Regions from separate parts of the Phytobacter sp. V91 genome, predicted to be linked through region 1. Evidence: predicted binding sites of a transcription regulator. Region 1 holds the regulator's gene; the other holds the start of a gene.
What was found. The regulator LexA, encoded in region 1, represses DNA repair genes until DNA is damaged. The targets are predictions, from matches to a motif close to TNCTGTATGTACATACAGNA.
Positions count from the first base shown of each region.

Region 2: dinB (DNA polymerase IV) is a predicted target of LexA. The motif match lies at 1,530-1,549, and genes of this name have one in related genera.

Region 1 covers NZ_CBFFRJ010000008.1:62,593-66,010, forward strand. Annotated here, with positions in the region: gene ACSZO4_RS03045 (ABC transporter substrate-binding protein) at 1-544, opposite strand, end outside; gene ACSZO4_RS03050 (CsbD family protein) at 865-1,074, opposite strand; gene lexA (transcriptional repressor LexA) at 1,342-1,956, opposite strand; gene ACSZO4_RS03060 (diacylglycerol kinase) at 2,065-2,433, opposite strand; gene plsB (glycerol-3-phosphate 1-O-acyltransferase PlsB) at 2,575-3,418, shown strand, end outside.
Region 2 covers NZ_CBFFRJ010000075.1:4,494-7,911, forward strand. Annotated here, with positions in the region: gene ACSZO4_RS15725 (class II glutamine amidotransferase) at 1-646, shown strand, start outside; gene dpaA (peptidoglycan meso-diaminopimelic acid protein amidase) at 617-1,354, opposite strand; gene dinB (DNA polymerase IV) at 1,566-2,621, shown strand; gene ACSZO4_RS15740 (GNAT family N-acetyltransferase) at 2,624-3,103, shown strand; gene ACSZO4_RS15745 (RNA ligase RtcB family protein) at 3,262-3,418, shown strand, end outside.

The DNA of each region.
Region 1 (3,418 bases):
TAAACAGGTTGGTAATGTTGTACGGCAGCAGCGCATCCGGTTCGGAGGTGGTCAGTACGACGGTATGATCGTCAATTTTCTCGGCACCGGTCAGGGTCGGCATCCGGGAGAGCGTGTTGCCGATCTGACCCGGCGCGTACTGCGGTGCGGCTTTGTTAAGCACTTTATCGACGTTCCAGACAATCGCATCGGCATTCACTTCAGAACCGTCATGAAACTTCACCCCAGGACGCAGGGTAAAAATCCAGCGACTCTGGTTTTGCGGATCAACATGCCACTCAGTCGCCAGGCCCGGCACCAGGCCGCTCGGCTTTTCACCCTGAGACAGATCCCATTCGACAAGGGCGTCATACAGCGGGATGCCGGTAAAGCGGTTTCCTTCATAGCCCTGGTCGGGCTGACCGAGCGTCAGTGGGATATCTGCGGCAGTCATCGCGATGCGCAGCGTTGAAGCCTGGGACTGCAAAGAGGTAAACAGCGCCAAAGCCCCGCTGACAGCGATAGCGAGGTGGCCTTTACGCAACAATAAGTTTTTCTTCAGCATGGCATTGTCCCTGTTAAATAAAATGTCACTATTTAACAGGCAAGATACATACCAGTTCTGAAATCAGAGAAAAGTGGGGTAAAACGGCTTATAAAATAAGAATGAGTTATATTATCTCTATGATTTAATTTGAAAAATAAAAAAACCTTATTTATTTGCACCGCCAGCGGGAATTCTGTTGCAGAACTGCACCAGCGTATTTAGCACCCTGTCGGGATAGTCACGCAGCGTCACTTTATCTTAAATCACTGCCTCATCCGCCGCGTGACAATCTTAAACAGTTCTTATGAAAGAGCCATAAAGCGAGGTGTTAATAAGGTCTACCAGTGGTAATCGTGGCGTTTTTCCCAGTCAACGACCTCTTTTTCCGCCTGCTCTTTCGCGTATCCATAACGTTGCTGGATTTTCCCCACCAGCTGATCGCGTTTACCTTCGACCACCGTCATGTCATCGTCGGTGAGCTTGCCCCACTGCTCTTTCGCTTTACCTTTTAACTGCTTCCAGTTACCGCCTATTTCGTCTTTATTCATCATCATGTCCTCATCGTTCAGTGTAAATAACGAATCATTGTGGCTCGTTACGTTCTGAAAATGCTGAACGTGCTAATAAGGGTAGTCAGTGATAACGCAACGGTGGATTTATTCGGAATGTTTAACCATCAAAGAGAGAATTATAAGCATGATGGAGAGATGAAGATGAGGGGACTGGTAATCAGGGATGTATCCGCCGGCAGGAGAGGCCATCAGGAAAGGAAAAACGTGGCAACAGGGTGTATCGCCACGGTTTTGTGCGAAGAGTTACAGCCATTCACCATTGCGGATAACGCCAACGGCCAGACCTTCGATGGTGAAGTTCTGCTCGCGCAGATTGACCACGATCGGCGAAAACTCGCTGTTTTCCGGCAGGAGATGAACGGTATTGCCCTGTTTTTTCAAACGCTTCACGGTGACTTCGTCGTCAATACGCGCCACCACCACCTGACCATTACGCACGTCCTGGGTTTTATGCACGGCCAGCAGGTCGCCATCCATAATGCCGATGTCTTTCATCGACATGCCGCTTACCCGCAGCAGGAAATCAGCATTTGGCTTGAAGAGGGAGGCATCCACCTGATAGTGACCTTCGATATGCTGCTGCGCCAGCAGGGGTTCACCTGCCGCGACGCGCCCAATCAGAGGCAAACCGGCGTCCTCTTCTTCTTCAATCAGCAGACGGATGCCGCGAGAAGCACCGGAAACAATCTCCAGCACGCCTTTGCGCGCCAGTGCTTTCAGATGCTCTTCAGCAGCGTTTGGGGAACGGAACCCCAACTGTTGTGCGATCTCCGCACGTGTCGGCGGCATACCCGTTTGGTTGATTCGATCGCGAATGAGATCGAACACCTCTTGCTGCCTGGCCGTTAATGCTTTCATTCCGCCCCCTGGGTGTATATACAGTTATGCTGTGAGTATATACAGCTAAAGGCGATTTTGAAACCAAAATTACGCAAAAAACCAGCAGTTAGCGCAATTCCGGATCTGTCAGCGAAAATGTCCCCACAGCAGCGAAATCCAGGTGAAGAGCGCCAGCAGAATGGTCATCAGTACCGCCGCGGAGCCCATATCTTTCGCCCGTCCGGACAACTCATGAAACTCGGAGCCAATACGATCCACTACCGCTTCAATGGCGCTATTGAGAATTTCAACGACCATCACCAGTACCACTGAACCAATCAGCAATACGCGAGTGATGACATCGACATCAAGGAAACAGGCGATAATAATTGCCAGAATGACCGCGATGGCTTCCTGGCGAAAGGCAGCTTCGTTTATCCAGGCGGCGCGGACGCCTTTCCATGAATAACCGGCCGCTTTGATGATGCGGGTAACACCAGTGGTATTATTGGCCATTAAAAGAACCTTTTTATGAATTGAATTATGTATTGAACATCAATCTCTATGTAAGGTTATAGAGGTACAAAAGAATTTGTGCGCGCTTTCTGATATTCTTGCGACGCAATGGCATTATTAACCAGAGGCTTTACATCGTTTATGTCCGGCTGGCCACGAATTTACTACAAGTTACTTAATTTACCATTAAGCGTATTGGTAAAAAGCAAGTCGATCCCGGCAGAACCCGCTCAGGAGCTGGGGCTCGATACGTCACGTCCTATTATGTACGTTTTACCGTACAACTCGAAGGCCGACTTGCTCACGTTACGCGCTCAATGTCTGGCACATGACCTGCCCGATCCGCTGCAACCGCTTGAGATCGACGGCGTGGAACTGCCGCGTTACATCTTCATTCATGGCGGGCCACGGGTATTTACCTGGTACACGCCAAAAGAAGAGTCGATCAAGCTGTTCCACGACTATCTCGATCTGCACCGTAGCCATCCCGATCTGGATGTGCAAATGGTACCGGTATCGATGATGTTTGGTCGCTCACCGGGGCGCGAAAAAGGCGAAGTGAATCCACCGCTGCGGATGCTCAACGGCATCCAGAAGTTCTTTGCCATCTCCTGGCTTGGTCGCGACAGCTTTGTCCGTTTCTCGCCGCCGGTATCGCTGCGCAGGATGGCGACTGAGCACGGCACGGATAAAATTATCGCCCAAAAACTGGCACGTGTGGCGCGTATGCACTTCGCCCGCCAGCGTCTGGCTGCGGTCGGTCCGCGTCTGCCGGCACGCCAGGATCTGTTTAACAAGCTGCTGGCCTCCAAAGCGATTGCCCGCGCGGTGGAAGACGAAGCCCGCAGCAAAAAAATCTCCCATGATAAGGCCCAGCAAAACGCGGTCGCCCTGATGGAAGAGATTGCGGCGAACTTCTCCTATGAGATGATTCGTCTCTCTGACCGAATTTTAAGCTTCACCTGGAACCGTCTGTATCAGGGCA
Region 2 (3,418 bases), on a different contig from region 1:
CGAAGGCAAAGGTTGCCGTACGTTCAAAGATCCACAACCCAGTTTCAATTCCCCGATTGCCCGCCTTGTGCAGGAATATCCGATCAAATCCTGCTCGGTTGTTGCCCATATTCGTCAGGCAAACCGGGGCGAAGTGGCGCTGGAAAACACCCATCCGTTTACCCGCGAGCTTTGGGGCCGCAACTGGACCTACGCCCATAACGGGCAACTAACCGGCTATAAGTCGTTAGCGACGGGCAATTTTCGCCCGGTTGGGGAAACCGACAGTGAGAAAGCCTTCTGCTGGCTGCTGGATAAACTGACGACCCGCTATCCACGTACGCCTGGCAATATGGAAGCGGTATTTAAATATATTGCCACCCTGGCGGCGGAGCTACGTGAGAAAGGGGTGTTTAATATGCTGCTGTCGGATGGGCGCTACGTGATGGCGTTCTGTTCTACCAACCTGTTCTGGATCACCCGCCGCGCGCCGTTTGGCGTCGCAACGCTGCTGGATCAGGATATCGAAATTGATTTTCAGCGGGAAACCACACCTGACGATGTGGTCACCGTGATTGCCACGCAGCCGCTGACAGGCAACGAAACCTGGCAAAAGATTATGCCAGGCGAGTGGGCGTTATTTTGTCTCGGGGAGCGTGTAGTTTGACGCCAGCTGTGGGTGAACAACTTCGTGGCTCAGCGGCTTGCTGACCACGTAGTTTCCGTCCACAACGGAGACCACCGGCGGCTTACGGGTTTGTTCAAAGAAATCATAACCCTGTTTTAGCTGCTGCCAGAATTTGGCGAAGTTCGAGTACTTATGGCGCTGCATATTCGCATCGGTCATCCGGAACGGATAAATACTCAGCTGAACATTCGGTTGGCCAAACACAAGGGCCGCGGTCACGAACTGGAAAATCTCATCGATCTGTGAATCCGTCATGGCGTAACAGCCAATAGAGACGCACGCGCCGTGGATCATCAGGTATTTTCCTTCATAGCCATGGGCACGGTCATAGGCGTTCGGAAAGCCGATATTAATGGCTTTATAAAAACGGCTGTCAGGCTTTAACTGGTTACGCTGGACGGAATAGAACCCTTCCGGACTTTTGAAATCCCCCTGACGCTGTTTAGGTCCCAGCCCGCCGGAGTAATTACAAATTTTATAGCTGTTGAGGAGTTGGTACTGCTCACCCATTTTGACGTAGAGATCAAGGGTGCGCTCTTCTTTGAAGATTTGGATGTAAACCGGCGACCCCATCAACTGCTGCTTATATTCTTTGCTGATCGGCGTTGTTGAACTGTTGCTCGATACACCAGCAAACGACACGCACGGCATCATAAGCATCGCAAGAAAAAATGCGATTTTGCGCATACTGCTTGTTTCCTTGATAAAGCTGACACCATATTGCCAGGACGGCAAAAGAGGCCCGTGATTCAGATTAATCTGGTTCGGGTGCGCCCACATTAGCATCACGGTAGTTTTTCGCAAGCCCGGATCGCAGCGTTTTTGCTGTGGTTTTTCCGTCACTTCTCATTTTCATTTATTATGCTGTATACTTATCCAGTGTTTGTGGGGTGAGATTATGCGCAAAATCATACATGTCGATATGGACTGCTTTTTCGCGGCGGTAGAGATGCGCGACAATCCTGCCCTGCGCGATGTTCCCATTGCCATCGGCGGCAGTCGGGTCCAGCGCGGCGTCATCAGCACCGCCAACTATCCGGCACGAAAGTTTGGCGTGCGCAGCGCCATGCCCACCGGCATGGCGTTAAAACTTTGCCCACATCTCATTTTGTTACCTGGTCGTTTCGAGGCCTACCGGGAAGCCTCGAACCAGATCCGTGACATCTTTTCCCGTTACACCACCCTTATTGAACCTCTGTCACTGGATGAAGCCTATCTGGACGTTACCGACAGCCCTCACTGCCACGGCTCCGCTACGTTGATGGCTGAAGAGATCCGCGAGACTATTTTTCGCGAAACGCAGCTTACGGCTTCGGCAGGTATCGCCCCCATTAAGTTTCTGGCCAAAATTGCCTCTGATTTAAATAAGCCGAACGGGCAGTATGTGATTGCCCCCGCGGACGTACCCGCTTTTTTACGTACATTGCCGCTGTGTAAAATTCCCGGAGTCGGAAAGGTCTCAGCGGCAAAGCTGGAAACCTTAGGGCTCAAAACCTGTGAAGATGTGCAGAACAGCGATCTGGCTATGCTGCTTAAGCGTTTTGGCAAATTTGGCCGGGTGCTGTGGGAACGCAGTCAGGGGATTGACGAGCGGCAGATCAGCAGCGAGCGGCTGCGAAAATCCGTGGGCGTCGAGCGCACACTGGTGGAAGACATTCACCAGTGGGAAGAGTGTGAAGCCATTATCGACAACTTATACGCCGAGCTGGAGCGTCGCCTGTTAAAAGTTAAACCGGACCTGCTCATTGCCCGCCAGGGGGTGAAACTGAAATTTGCCGATTTCCAGCTCACTACCCAGGAACATATCTGGCCGCGTTTAAATAAAGAAGATTTGCTGACGACGGCACGTAAGGCATGGGATGAGCGGCGCAGCGGTCGTGGCGTGCGTTTAGTGGGCCTGCATGTGACGCTGCTTGATCCACAAATGGAGCGGCAACTGGTGCTGGGATTATAGCGATGCTGAATATCAGAAAATATAAAGAAAGTGACTTTGACGACCTGTGCGAAATTTTTCTGCGCGCGGTGATTGAGATGGCGAGTGAGGATTATTCCCCGCGCCAGATTGCAGCCTGGGCACAAATAGACGTGTCGCGCTGGCAGGATAAATTAGCCCATTCAAGGGTGCAGGTTGCGGTTATTAATGACCGCCCGGTGGGCTTTATTACCGCGGTGGGTTGTTATATCGATCTTCTGTTTGTTTCACCGGAATATATACGTCGGGGGATTGCCAGCGCATTATTTGACGCGCTCGTCAGGCAACTTCCGCAGGGGATGCTCACCGTGGATGCCAGTATTACGGCAAAGCCATTTTTTGAACGTCACGGTTTTCGGGTTCTTCAGCAGCAATCGGTCGAATCACGGGGCGTAAGGTTTGTGAATTACCATATGGCGCTGAAAAGGTCGGAAAAATTACCTTGCAATGAAAATAGTGGCTGATTACTATACGCGCACTTTCCACATAGTTGACTGCAAAGGGGGTTAATCATGACAACATATTTTAATAACTCAATTTGCAGACCTTTCCAGGATTAACTTCTTATTCCTCTGATTGTGTCTGCCACATCCTTATTTAAATTTTTAAGATGGATTGGTATATGGGCACACATGTTCATTATCTCTCTGACGCGGTTTCTTATATTGCGTCAGATGATTTATGGGTCGAAGGTTTAGCGACTCAACAATTACACACTACCGCACAATTACCCGGCATGCATCGCGTCGTGGGGATGCCGGATTTACACCCTGGGCGCG